Regions from separate parts of the Buttiauxella sp. genome, predicted to be linked through region 3. Evidence: predicted binding sites of a transcription regulator. Region 3 holds the regulator's gene; each other region holds the start of a gene.
The links. The regulator LexA, encoded in region 3, represses DNA repair genes until DNA is damaged. The targets are predictions, from matches to a motif close to TNCTGTATGTACATACAGNA.
Positions count from the first base shown of each region.

Region 1: dinB (DNA polymerase IV) is a predicted target of LexA. The motif match lies at 1,736-1,755, and genes of this name have one in related genera.
Region 2: WBL83_RS01605 (DinI-like family protein) is a predicted target of LexA. The motif match lies at 1,946-1,965, and genes of this name have one in related genera.
Region 4: WBL83_RS02695 (DinI-like family protein) is a predicted target of LexA. The motif match lies at 1,951-1,970, and genes of this name have one in related genera.

Region 1 covers NZ_JBAVHX010000032.1:33,301-36,884, forward strand. The annotation lists gene pepD (beta-Ala-His dipeptidase) at 1-467, shown strand, start outside; gene dinB (DNA polymerase IV) at 659-1,714, opposite strand; gene nqrM ((Na+)-NQR maturation NqrM) at 1,820-2,044, opposite strand; gene nqrF (NADH:ubiquinone reductase (Na(+)-transporting) subunit F) at 2,056-3,279, opposite strand; gene nqrE (NADH:ubiquinone reductase (Na(+)-transporting) subunit E) at 3,292-3,584, opposite strand, start outside.
Region 2 covers NZ_JBAVHX010000004.1:265,911-269,494, reverse strand. The annotation lists gene WBL83_RS01625 (hypothetical protein) at 1-126, shown strand, start outside; gene WBL83_RS01620 (DNA-methyltransferase) at 116-865, shown strand; gene WBL83_RS01615 (SAM-dependent methyltransferase) at 862-1,365, shown strand; gene WBL83_RS01610 (hypothetical protein) at 1,467-1,757, shown strand; gene WBL83_RS01605 (DinI-like family protein) at 1,985-2,224, shown strand; gene WBL83_RS01600 (YbcN family protein) at 2,663-3,118, shown strand; gene WBL83_RS01595 (recombination protein NinG) at 3,126-3,584, shown strand, end outside.
Region 3 covers NZ_JBAVHX010000039.1:35,686-39,269, reverse strand. The annotation lists gene dinF (MATE family efflux transporter DinF) at 1-910, opposite strand, end outside; gene lexA (transcriptional repressor LexA) at 986-1,594, opposite strand; gene WBL83_RS22080 (diacylglycerol kinase) at 1,703-2,071, opposite strand; gene plsB (glycerol-3-phosphate 1-O-acyltransferase PlsB) at 2,198-3,584, shown strand, end outside.
Region 4 covers NZ_JBAVHX010000004.1:489,311-492,894, reverse strand. The annotation lists gene WBL83_RS02710 (oligogalacturonate-specific porin KdgM family protein) at 1-459, opposite strand, end outside; gene WBL83_RS02705 (hypothetical protein) at 719-1,087, opposite strand; tRNA gene WBL83_RS02700 (tRNA-Thr) at 1,324-1,399, shown strand; gene WBL83_RS02695 (DinI-like family protein) at 1,691-1,933, opposite strand; gene WBL83_RS02690 (transporter substrate-binding domain-containing protein) at 2,038-3,480, opposite strand.

The sequences.
Region 1 (3,584 bases), on a different contig from region 3:
TCATCCGCAATTCCGATGCGGTGAAAGGTGTCGTTGAAACTTCGTTGAACGTAGGTGTGGTCTCAATGACTGATGAAAACGCAGAAATCATCTGCCTGATTCGTTCACTCATTGATAGCGGCAAAGACTATGTTGTTGGCATGCTCGAGGCATTGGGTCAGTTGGCTGGTGCACAAAGTGTTGCTAAAGGTAGCTATCCAGGCTGGCAGCCAGACGCTCAATCCCCGGTGATGGGTCTGGTTCGTGAAACCTACCAGAAGCTGTTCAACAAAACGCCGAACATCATGGTTATCCATGCGGGTCTGGAATGTGGTCTGTTTAAGAAGCCTTACCCAGATATGGATATGGTTTCTATTGGGCCAACCATTACGGGACCGCACTCCCCGGATGAACAAGTTCATATCGCAAGCGTAGGCCAATACTGGATCCTGCTGACTGAATTGCTGAAAGCGATTCCAGCGAAGTAAGTTGTAAACGCCCTCACCCTAACCCTCTCCCCCTGGAGAGGGAACTGATTGGTTTTCTCCTGGGGGAGAGGGAACTGTTTGGTTTTCTCCTGGGGGAGAAGGAACTGATTGGTTTTCTCCTTCTCCTGGGGGAGAGGGAACTGATTGGTTTTCTCCTTCTCCTGGGGGAGAAGGCCGGGATGAGGGCAATTTTACAACCCCAGCACCAGCTGGCGTTCCATCTGCGGATCCAGCAACGTCACATGCAATCCTACTAGTCTTACTCCCCGTTCTCCCCGCCGCTCTTCCCAGGTTTTATTTGCTGTAGCGATTAAATCAGCCTTATTTAACTGCGGCCAGACATGTTCCTGGGTGGTTTGCTGGAAATCATTAAACTTCAGCTTAATACCCTGCCTGGCAATTAATAAATCAGGTTTAACCTTTTTCAAACGACGTTCAAGTTCAAGGTAGAGTTGTTCAATAATGGCTTCGCATTCATGCCACTCATGAATATCTTCAGCGAGGGTTTTCTCAACACCCACAGACTTACGTTGCCGGTCATTGTTAATTACTCTTTCGTCTATTCCCTGACTTCGCTCCCACAGCACACGGCCAAATTTACCAAACCGTTTAAGCAGCGAAGCTAAATCCGTCTTCTGAACATCGGCGCAGGTACGCAACCCGAGGCTTTCCAGTTTGCCTACGGTGACTTTCCCAACGCCGGGGATTTTTCCAAGCGGTAAGGTTTGCATAAATGCAGGAACCTCATCGGGAGTAATCAGGTATTGCCCATCAGGTTTATTGAGGTCAGAGGCAATTTTGGCGAGGAATTTAACCGGTGCAATCCCTGCCGATGCGGTGAGATTAAGTTCATCTGAAATTGTCTGGCGAATTTCTTTTGCCATAAGAGTCGCTGATCCCTGGCAGTTCGGGCTATCGGTAACATCCAGATAAGCCTCATCGAGTGAGAGCGGTTCGATAAGCGTCGTATAGCGGCTAAAAATTTCACGGATATGATTTGATGCTTCTTTATAAGCGTCAAAGCGCCCGGGGAGCAGCGTCAGATGCGGACATAATTTGAGAGCCATGGCGGTCGACATCGCACTGTGTACACCAAATTTTCTTGCCGGATAATTGGCTGTACTAATGACGCCACGCCTTTTCGCGCTACCGCCGATAGCTATCGGGATATCCCGTAATGAAGGATTATCACGCATCTCTACCGCAGCAAAAAAGCAGTCCATATCAACATGAATGATTTTACGCATACGAATTTGCACCAGTTATATTACTGGATAAGTATACAGTTAAAATACTAAAAGAGGAAAGTCCTGGGAGAGAAACCTCCCGACAATGCGGGAGGTTTTAAGCAATTACAAAATACGGTTTTGCTGAAGTTTTGCCTGGCGCTCAGCCCTCGCGATACGCTTCTTACGAGCATCGCAAGGTTCAGGGCAGTTGCAGACTTTCTCCATACCTAACGCGGCAATCCCACCACAACTTCCCTGAAGCGATTTGCGCTTCACGATAACACCCAGTGACATTCCAAATATCACCAAAATGAAAATAGCGAAGGTGGCTAAAAATACGGTCAGCATAGTGGCTCCTGTCAGCCGCCAAAGTCGTCAAGCATGATGTTTTCATCCTCGACACCCAGGTCTTTGAGCATTTTGATAACCGCAGCATTCATCATCGGTGGCCCGCACATATAGAACTCACAATCTTCTGGAGCCGGATGGCTACGCAGATAATTTTCAAGTAATACGTTATGGATGAAACCGGTGTAACCCGTCCAGTTATCCTCTGGCTGTGGGTCTGAAAGCGCCACATTGAAGGTGAAGTTCGGGTTTTCCTGCGCCAGTTTCTCAAACTCTTCTTCGTAGAACATTTCACGCAGTGAGCGAGCACCGTACCAGAAGCTGATTTTACGCGTGCTATGAAGACGTTTAAGCTGGTCAAAAATGTGCGAACGCATTGGGGCCATACCCGCACCACCGCCAATAAACACCATTTCAGCGTCTGTATCTTTCGCAAAGAACTCACCGAATGGCCCGGATATGGTCACTTTATCACCCGCTTTCAACGACCAGATATACGAGGACATGATCCCCGGAGGCGCATCTGGCACATTCGGCGGCGGTGTAGCGATACGCACGTTCAGCATGATAATGCCTTTCTCATCCGGGTAGTTCGCCATGGAGTAAGCACGAACGCATGGCTCAGTAACCACAGACTTGAAACGGAATAGATTAAACTTTTCCCAGTCCCCGCGATATTCCTGCGGAACATCAAAGTCCTGATAGTTAACTTCATGAGGCGGGCTTTCAATCTGGATATAGCCTCCCGCACGAAACGGCACCACGTCCCCATCAGGAATACGCAGCTTAAGTTCTTTGATGAAGGTCGCTTTGTTATCGTTAGAGATAACTTCACACTCCCACTTTTTAACACCAAAGATCTCTTCCGGAAGCTCGATTTTCATGTCTTGCTTAACCGCAACCTGACAGGCAAGACGGCAGCCTTCTTTCGCTTCACGCTTAGTGATATGCGAAAGCTCGGTTGGCAGAATATCACCACCGCCTTCTTTAATCGTCACGCGGCATTGCCCACAAGAACCACCACCACCACAGGCTGAGGAGATGAAAATCCCCTGGCTTGAAAGCGTGTTGAGCAGCTTATCGCCCGCCGGGGCATGGAATTGTTTGTCTGCTTCGTTGTTAATCTCGATCAGCACATCGCCGGAGTTCACAAGCTTCGACTTGGCAAACAAAATCAACAAAGCCAGAGCCAAAACAATGAGCGTGAACATCACCACGCCAAGAATAATTTCCATACGTTTTCGCCCTTATAGCTGCACACCGGAGAATGACATAAAGCCCAGTGCCATCAATCCAGTGGTGATAAAGGTAATTCCTAAGCCGCGCAATCCTGCGGGCACATTGGCATATTTCATCTTCTCGCGGATACCTGCCATCGCGACAATTGCCAGCATCCAGCCCACACCTGAGCCAACACCATAAACAATTGATTCACCGAAGCTATAGTCACGCTGCACCATAAACGATACGCCACCAAAGATTGCGCAGTTAACGGTGATAAGCGGCAGGAAAATCCCTAGCGCGTTGTAGAGCGCCGGGA
Region 2 (3,584 bases), on a different contig from region 3:
TGGTGTGACGAGAAAGTGGAGTTCATGGGTACACAGAATATCCATGACGATGTTCACCTATCCGCATCCCAATCCGCAAAACGATACACAAATCATATGCGCAAGGAGGCTGGCATTGAGCAATAACACCGAAGCGCTAAGACTGCACCATGCCGACTGTTTCGATGTGTTCCCGCTGATTGGCACCGGAACCGTTGATCTGGTATGCGCTGATATTCCCTACGGCACAACGCAGTGCCGCTGGGATTCGGTGCTCGATCTCCAGACTATGTGGCGAGAACTGTACCGCATCGCTAAGCCGTCAGCGGCCATCGTGCTGTTTTCTGCTCAGCCGTTCACCGGCATTCTGGTCAGCAGCAATCTTTCCGACTGGCGGACAGAATGGATATGGGAGAAAGGCAACGCGACCGGCTTCCTTAACTCAAAAAAACAGCCCCTCCGGGCGCATGAAAACATCCAGGTGTTTTACCGCCAGCAGTCGACCTATAACCCGCAAAAGACTAGCGGTCACACACGCAAGACAAGCCAACGCAAAGCCTTTAACTCGGAGTGCTATGGCAAGGCGCTGGAGCTGACTGAATACGACAGTACAGAGCGGTACCCGCGTACTGTGCAGTTTTTCTCGAGCGATAAGCAGAGGAACAACTGGCACCCTACACAAAAGCCCCTGGCGCTGATCCGGTACCTAATTGATACATACAGCAACCCAGGTGAAACCGTGTTGGATTTCACGATGGGAAGCGGTACCGCTGGTGTCGCTTGTCAGCAAGCTGGGCGCAATTTCATAGGTATCGAGAAGGATGCAGCCATTTTCCGTACCGCTTGCGCTCGTCTTGGCGTTAATGAAGAGGAATATGCAGCATGACTAACCCGGCATACGAAGCCATGCCTTCAATTCTCGATATGTGTTGCGGCTCCAGAATGTTCTGGCTCGATAAGCACGATGAAAGGGCAGTGTTCACCGACATTCGCAGCGAAGAGCACACGCTTTGCGACGGTCGCCGCCTGGTCATTCGTCCTGACCTGATTGCCGACTTCCGCGCATTGCCGTTCGCCAACGATTCTTTCCCAGTCGTGGTCTTCGACCCACCACACCTTGAGCGTGTTGGCGATAGCGCCTGGATGGGTAAGAAGTACGGGAAGTTGAACAAAGAAACGTGGCGTGATGATTTACGCGCTGGGTTCAGTGAGGCGTTCCGAGTGTTGTGGCCACAAGGTGTGCTCATCTTCAAATGGAACGAAACGCAGATACCGGTCAGCCATGTTCTGGCGCTTACAACAATGAAACCGATAATCGGCCAGCGTACTGGTAAAAACGATAAAACTCACTGGATTATTTTTGTGAAGGATGCAGTTCATGGATAAGAGAACAGAAGGCCTGAACAATAAGTAAATTAAAGTAAAAGTAGTCAGGATGCTGAATATCGGAGCCGTTATTGATTTAAATAACCAACCGAGAGAAAGATATGAACATTCGAGGCATGATCATCAAAAGTGTGATTGGTTTTGTTTTTGGTATTCCGATCATTACCAACCTGAATAGTTTGATATGGCATGAATACAAATTTGCCAAGCAAGAGGTTGACTGCGTTGTTGATGCATCCAAATGGATAACGAATCTGGATATTACACCAGGGAAAAGTGCTGAGAACGATATTCTTACGATGCAGAATCAGCTGAAAGGCTGCGTCCGAAATTTGGATTTTGGCAAAAGCAGCAAAGAGTTCATTCTGGAGCAGTACAGAAGGGGAGTCTAGGAGCATCTAGCCCTCTTGAAGTGGGCTTTTTTTTCGCTTAGAACCAGCAGTGCAGTAATTTTAGTTTTGAAACCAAATCTAAGCCTCACATCCGGGAGGCTAGTTTTTATTCAGCTAATGTGCTGATAATACACAAATTCCTATAATTAATTTTTCAATTGCTTTACTTTCAAATTCCGATTAATAATTACTGTATGTTTATACAGTAAAATAATCTGGGAGAGAAAATGAAAGTAGAAGTGACCATCGACAGAAACAAAAAACTACCCATTGGGGCGATCCCTGCACTTGAGGCAGAGTTGCATAAAAGGTTGTTGCAGCGCTTTGATGATTGCCGCCTCGTTATCCGTCAGGCTGGTACTGATAGCCTGTCTGTCACTGGTGCAGAGAAAGACAATAAAAAGATTATTGAAGAAATCCTGCAAGAAACTTGGGAAAGCGCTGACGATTGGTTTGAAAACCAGTAAGAAATTGCGCTGTTAAGTTTTATCCAGGTTTAGTCAGATGTGTGGGGGTTGATGTGATAGCACAAGAAGAATTACCTGAGACGGGGTATGCGATAATCCGTTGCCACGATTCTACAGTGATTGCCAAATTTGGAAGTTTTCCAGAGGAAACTCGCGCCCTTATGTATCGTCGTGGAGACGAGATATCTTTTGTTCCCCTTCACGCAGATGACATAGTCGGCACTACAACATTATTTACGCAAATGCTTGAGAAAGCGGGCTACCGAATAACCCAAGGCTTTGATACACTCAATTCGTAGGCCTGAACAACCTGCGAAACCTGCTGCGCCAAGGAGTGAACACCATGGCGCAAAAATACTTCCAATCTGATCTCTCTCGCCTGACGTTTTCCAACGCCAGCGACTTTTTGTATTCAGCGTTTGCCCGAGGGGGTGACGCGTGAACTTTCCAAAAGAGGGCATTCGCCTTCACCAGACTAACTTCGATGCTATAGGGCAACAGCTACAACCGCTTTTAGCTGGTGGAGATTGCTATCGTCTGATCCTCAAACCGTGGCGTGATAAACGCAGCCTGCCCCAGAACGCTTTAAGCCATATGTGGTACGGCGAAATCAGCGAATACCTCCTTCGCTCTGGGCGCACTGACGCGACAACGGAATGGGTGAAGCGCAACCTAAAGAAAACATATCTGGGTAGCGTAGAAGTCACATACACCGATTTCATCACTGGCGAGAAAACCACGACGTGGGAACCGCGACACACTTCTGATCTGGATACCGGGGAAATGCACCACTTCCTGTGCCAGGTAGAGATGTGGTGCGCTCAGTTCGGGCTGACCCTCACCATTCCGCATGGCTGCGAGTATCAGCAGCTGCGCGACCAGCAGAATCAGTGAGGTGAGCATGGCTAAGCAACCTCGCCGTAAGTGCAAAGTCTGCCGTGAGTGGTTCCATCCGGTTTATTCAAACATCTGGTGGTGCTGTCCGGAACATGGCGCGCAGTATGCGCTGGAGCTGCGCGGTCGTGAGAAACAGAAAGCGGAGGATGAGCGTCAGGCAAAACGCCGCCAGGCAGTCAAACCGATGAGTTACTTCATCAACCTGGCGCAACAGGCTTTCAATGAATTTATCCGGTATCGCGACAGATTGAAGCCGTGCATCAGCTGCGGCCGGCATCATGATGGGCAATATCATGCAGGTCATTACCGCACGACAGGGGCAAATCCTGAGCTGCGCTTCAACGAGGACAACTGCCACAAACAATGTGCCCCCTGCAATAACCACCTTTCCGGGAACCTTGCCGCATACAGGCCAAAGCTGATTATCAAAATCGGTCAGGCTCGATTCGAAGCATTGATGGGC
Region 3 (3,584 bases):
GCCCACGATTTCTGGCACCAAATGCCTGCCCCGAATGGGCTTCAACGGCGTACGCAAACCCATCAAGTGCGTAAGCGGTGAAGGTGAGTAATGTCATCAGTACCGCGTTAACTGCGACAATTTCATTGCCTAACCGCGCACCAAAAATAGTCACTGAAGCGAAACACACTTGCAGCAGCAACGAGCGCAGCATGATGTCCCGGTTAAGCGCCAGCAGACGCCGGACGTTTCCGCGCCAGGCTTTTATCAGCATCTCAACGCTGATTCCCCGCAGACCCATCACCTTTTTCACCATCAGCAACCCGATGATAAATGTGGCGTATTCTGCAGTGACCGTCGCTAACGCCGCACCCTGAACATCCATGTGCAAGCCCATCACCAGCCACACATCCAGCACAATATTCAGCACGTTGCCGACCACCAGCAAGATAACCGGTGCGCGCGCATATTGAACGCCTAATAACCAACCGAGTAATACCAGGTTAGCCAGTGACGCAGGAGCGCTTAGCCAGCGGATCTCAAGAAATCTTCGCGCCTGCAAGAGCACATCCTGGTTACCGCCAACAATTTGTAATGCCAGGGAAATGAGCGGTTCACGCAGAGCGACAATCACCACACCTGCACCCAGTGCCAGCAATAAAGGTTGCACCAGGGCACGCGCTAATGCCGAAGGATTATTAGCCCCGAAGGCTTGTGCGGTTAAGCCGGTGGTACTCATGCGCAGGAATAGCAGAAGCATAAACAGGAAACTGGTTGCCGTAGCGCCAATAGCGACACCGCCAAGATAGACAGGGCTATCCAGATGACCAATAACTGCCGTATCGACAAGACCGAGCAATGGCACAGTGATGTTGGAGAAAATCATGGGTAGTGCGAGGCGCCAGAGGGCTTTGTCTGCCGGTGCTAACATTATGATAGCCAATCCTGGGAGGATATTTGAAGTATTGAGAGGCGATGCGCACGGTAGCGCATCACCTGAAGAGATTTACAGCCAGTTGCCGTTGCGAATAACCCCAACCGCCAACCCTTCAATAGAGAAGTTATGCTCGCGCAGGTCAACCACAATCGGTTCAAACTCGCTATTTTCAGGAAGAAGATGAACAACATTACCCTGCTGTTTTAAGCGCTTAACGGTAACTTCATCATCAATACGCGCGACCACAACCTGGCCGTTACGCACATCCTGAGTTTTATGAACCGCCAGCAGGTCACCATCCATAATACCGATGTCTTTCATAGACATCCCACTGACGCGCAGCAGGAAATCAGCATTAGGTTTGAACAGTGATGGATCAACCTGGTAGTGGCCTTCGATATGCTGCTGTGCAAGGAGTGGCTCACCTGCAGCAACACGCCCAACCAGCGGAATACCGGTAATTTCTTCGACCAGCAAGCGGATGCCGCGCGACGCACCAGAAACAATCTCAATGACGCCTTTACGGGCAAGTGCTTTCAGGTGCTCTTCAGCGGCGTTTGGAGAACGGAACCCCAGACGTTGAGCAATCTCGGCACGAGTCGGTGGCATGCCGGTCTGGCTGATATGATCCCGAATAAGATCAAACACCTCTTGCTGCCTGGTAGTTAACGCTTTCATTCCGCCCCCTGGGTGTTTATACAGTTATGCTGTGAGTATATACAGTCAAAGGCGATTTTGGAACCACAAATTAAGCAAAAAACCAGCCACTTAACTATTCTGGAAAGATCATCGCAAATGCTGCCAAAGTAGTGTGACCCAGGTAATAACTGCGAGGATAATGGCGATTAATACAGCAGCCGAGCCCATGTCTTTGGCGCGTCCAGAAAGCTCGTGGTAATCCGTGCCAACGCGGTCAACAAGGGATTCAATCGCGCTATTGAGGATCTCAACGATCATGACCAGCACGACCGATCCAATCAATAGAATACGGGTGATAGGGTCAACATCTAACCAGCAGGCGATGGCAATGGCGATAACCGCACTCACGCCTTCCTGGCGGAACGCAGCTTCGTTAATCCAGGCTGCTTTGAGCCCTTTCCATGAATAGCCTGCGGCTTTGATGATTCGGGTAAATCCGGTGACGTTACTCGCCATTTTGGGAAACCTTTTCAAAATAATTGGGTCAATGCGTATCTATATCGCAACGCCACAGAAATCTGGATGAGATTCTGATATTCTTGCGGCGAAATTGCATTATTAACCTGAGGCTTTACATCGTTTATGTCAGGCTGGCCAAGAATCTACTACAAATTACTTAATTTACCATTAGGCGTTCTGGTAAAGAGCAAGTCCATTCCGGCAGATCCACAAGCCGAACTGGGCTTAGATCCCACACGCCCAATAATGTATGTGCTGCCTTATAACTCTAAGGCGGACTTATTAACGCTGCGCGCGCAATGCCTCGCGCATGGCTTGCCCGACCCTCTGCAACCATTAGAGATAGACGGAGCGGTACTGCCGCGCTACGTCTTTATCCACGGTGGCCCGCGTGTATTCACGTATTACACGCCGAAAGAAGAGTCGATCAAGTTGTTCCATGATTACCTCGACTTGCACCGTAGCAATCCAAATCTGGATGTGCAGATGGTGCCGGTATCGGTGATGTTTGGCCGCTCCCCAGGCCGCGAAAAAGGCGAGGTTAATCCGCCATTAAAGATGCTCAATGGCATCCAGAAGTTTTTCGCCGTGACCTGGCTTGGTCGCGATAGTTTCGTGCGTTTCTCGCCACCCGTCTCACTGCGCAATATGGCAACCGAGCACGGTACGGATAAGAAGATTGCACAGAAACTGGCTCGCGTTGCACGCATGCACTTTGCTCGCCAGCGTTTAGCGACCATTGGGCCACGTCTGCCGGTACGTCAGGACCTGTTTAATAAGCTTCTGGCATCGAAAGCTATCGCTCGCGCTGTCGAAGATGAAGCCCGCAGCAAGAAAATCTCCCATGAAAAAGCGCAGCAAAACGCTGTGGCATTAATGGAAGAGATTGCAGCTAACTTCTCATACGAAGCGATTCGTGTGAGCGACCGCGTGCTGAGCCTGACGTGGAACCGCTTGTACCAGGGGATCAACGTTCATAACGCTGAGCGTGTGCGCCAGCTAGCTCACGATGGTCATGAGATTGTTTATGTCCCATGCCACCGCAGCCACATGGATTACATGTTGCTGTCTTACGTGCTTTATCACCAGGGGCTGGTTCCTCCGCACATCGCGGCGGGTATCAACCTGAACTTCTGGCCAGCCGGTCCGATTTTCCGTCGCCTCGGTGCGTTCTTTATTCGGCGTACCTTTAAAGGCAGCAAACTCTACTCCACCGTATTCCGTGAATATCTGGGTGAGCTGTTTAGCCGTGGCTATTCCGTTGAATATTTCGTGGAAGGTGGTCGTTCTCGTACCGGGCGCTTGCTCGACCCGAAAACCGGCACGTTGTCGATGACCATCCAGGCCATGCTGCGCGGCGGTACTCGCCCTATTACATTGGTGCCGATTTACATTGGCTACGAACATGTAATGGAAGTGGGAACTTACGCTAAAGAGCTGCGTGGTGCGACCAAAGAGAAAGAGAGTTTCATGCAGATGGTGCGTGGGCTGAGTAAGCTGCGTAACCTTG
Region 4 (3,584 bases), on a different contig from region 3:
AAACTGGTTATAGTTTTTATCTTTAACATTGGAATTTTCGCTGACTTCAATACCCGGACGCCAGCGCAGGGATGTCATCCAGCTATCGTTAATATTGTAGATGGCTTTAACCTGCGCACGGTAACCAATATAGGAATCACCTACATCAAGGTTGATCGCGGGTGCCAGTGTCAGCGAGTCATTGATAATGAAATTCTTACCAAACTCAAATTCACTTCCGTTGCCACTGTATTTCTCAATACCGTTTTTGTAGCCTTCATTATCAACTTCTGTTTTTTCAGATATCTTACCTTCGACGCTGGCAAAATATCCATCTTCGGTGGTATGACCAATTTTAATTCTATCCGCATTGGTTCCACTTTCAGGCTTAAATTCATGACGATAGTCAAGTGTCACGGCACCTGATGAAACTGAAACCAACAATGTTGCAAGAGCACTAATTTTAAACAAACACTTCATTTGTCTTTCCCTGTGTGAATTAAAAAATCAATCATCGGACTGGTGACGATGCTAATGAATTTTTATTTCAGAAAGAGATAACACGATCAAATAAATGAAATGGTGTTTCATTTATTTTGTTCGTTATTGGATAAAACAATTGTTGTTTTTTTTATGTGGCAATGGTGAAGGCGTGAAAAATGAGAGGGTTTATAAATTGAATGAGTAGACACGCTATTGTTTAAGCGGGAAGGGGCTATTCCCGCTTGCGTTTAGCAGTTTAGGCTTCCGGTTTTTCATACCGTGGCAATTGGGTTATCTGATAAGTGCTGGTGCTTTGAATAATGCATCGATCTGGATTGGGATTGCCCGAGTAAAACAAGAAGTACTGCTGCTTTTCAGGGAAGAACACCAGGTCATCGCCATTTTGGTAGCTGATAACGCGGAAAGGGACGCCATTGACCGTTTTGGTCTTCTTCACGCCTGCCGCAACCATAAAGTGATCGTCCCACTTCATTGTCGAAAGGTTATGGCTAAAGCGTGATATGACGACATTCTCACGCTGTGGGCATGAAAGCTGGGTCGCCGTGGCGGCAAAAGCGGAGGATTGAACGAAGCCCATAAGGCTAATCAGGAGAATGAGTTTCATAAACCGTCTCATTTTTTATGAATGGGACGCGAGGGTAACACGTATAACTGCTGTACTTAACCCTTGGTCATTTTGTGATTTAGAGGCAGGATGATAATTATTGCATGTTAAATTTTGAGCGAAACGGTATTTTTTAACCAGTGAATGGATGATTTAATATCAATAAGTTGAAATTTTAAGCGAACGATGCGCGGGGAATTGCATAGAGGATCTGCTTTGTGTAGAGTGTTCTCCACGCCGACTTAGCTCAGTAGGTAGAGCAACTGACTTGTAATCAGTAGGTCACCAGTTCGATTCCGGTAGTCGGCACCATTTTTAAAAAGAAACCACCTTTTAGGTGGTTTTTTTTCGTCTGTACAAAAGCATTTGTGAAGTGGAGGAGAGGAAGGCTAAAAGCAGAACGCACTTCCTCCATGTCAGGGAGTTAGATCCATCCCTGATGGCTGGCAAACCAAACCACAATTGCCACCACAATCAAGATTACCGTTGTTTTTCTCATGACTTCTCGACCTGTTAAAAAGACACCTGATGTAATGCTGCGAAGATCATATCAGGAGAAATGCCGAAGATATGCGTGTTTTACAGCAACCTGCCGTTTGTCATCTATTCTTCGCAAACCAACCAGAAGTCAGCTTCATCGAACATCTCTTCAACCAGACGGTTAATTTTCTCTTTTTCATTCTTGGTGCAGTCGCTGTTCACTGCATTAGCCTGCATCGGTTTCACCCTGACATCTGCATCAGGGAAAATGCCGTGCACGCGTCGAGTGAGTTCTGCAAGAATCTTTTCATTTGCACCGGGAAGACCCGCTACGTTTCGTTTGTCGTAAACCAGTTCAACGAACATTGATACTTCCCTATTAAAACTGTGTTTATATACAGTAATGAATCTCAACATTCAAGGCAAGCGGAGTTGCTGAAAAAGAAAAACCATTAAGACAATTGCGCAGTTTATTCCGATTTACTGACGTTAAGTGGGGAATCTGCATTACGCGCTTTGGTCTGTTCCATTATCAGTTGGTAAGCCACGTAATATTTAAAAATGTTGCTCACATATTGCACCGTTTCATTGCCGATACGCAGTTGTGCAATACGTTCAACATTGTTAAACCAGACATTCGGATCAAAGCCTTTAGTCACCGCCTCTTTGCGCAATCGGGCTATTTTGGCCGGGCCGGCATTATACGAGGCGAAGGTGAAGAGCAATTTGTTCAGATCTGTCATTTTCTCGTCAGCAAAATAACGGTCGCGCATGAAACGGATATATTTCACTCCCGCATTAATGTTGGGATCGATTAGCCGGATATCGCCGACGTTCAGCTCTTTACCGGTAGTAGGCAGAACTTGCATGACGCCAATCGCACCACTTTTGCTGCGTACTGTCTGGTCAAGGCGCGACTCCTGGTAGCCTTGCGCCGCCATCATCAGCCAGTCAACATTGTATTGCTCACCGTATTTGCGGAAAATTTCTGTAACCTGATAAAACTTATCTAATTCCTCTTCCGAACCTGCATCTTTTACCCATTTAGTACTGCGTAAATACTTATAAACCTGCTGATTGCCGAATGAAGTGCCAATTTTATGCGTGGAAGTAAATGTATCTAATTGGGCTTTCAGAAGGGGAGAGTTCTTCCGCATCGCCAGTGCGATAGACCCGTCATCACGCAGGGTAATGTTTTCATACATCACCAGGTTTGGATAAATCTGCTTCCATAATAAGGCAAGGTAACGGTCAACCACCGTGTAATCGGCAAGATTGGCATTCACCATTTCCAGTATGTCTTCAGGTTCAAAATTACCAGGGGCATTAATCACTACGGCGGGGGGCATCTTCTTCTCTACCAGGCTTTTATTCAACTTCTCAATGCTTGAGAGGTAACTGGTGGAAGGATTGACAAAGAGTGACTGCCCGGCCAGGGAGTCGACATCTTTGAGTTCGGGCGCTTTGTTACTGGCGACGACCACTTCATGAACATTTTTTGCCAATGGCTCACTGAAATCCACCAGCTTTTCGCGTTCCGACGTCATCGTCAAATCAGCGGCGATAACATCGCCACGTCCGGCAATAAGTTGCGGAATAAGTTGGTCGCGAGCGGTGGGTATAAACAGTAGGTGAGTTTTTTGTGAGGGCTTTAAGCCTTTATTGATTTGCTTATCAAACTCTTGCATCAGCTCCAACATGATGCCCCGTTGAGTCCCGCTGTTATCAATAAAGTAAAAAGTTTTACTGTAGGGAATCAATACCCGAATGATGCGTCGTTCCTTCATCACATCATAATCACCAAAGACAGCATTGATTTTGGTTTCAAATTTCAATGGTTGCTCATCGGTGGCTGCGTGCGTCATCGGCAAAATGGAAGAGAGCAAGAGTAGTACCAACAACAAGCGCGTCATGTTCACACCATCTAACAATTCTGCTGGGTACCATTTAATTATAGCTCGCGTGATGCTGTGTTGGTTACATATCGCACCGGCCTGGCGGGGGCGAAAGCGGGGAG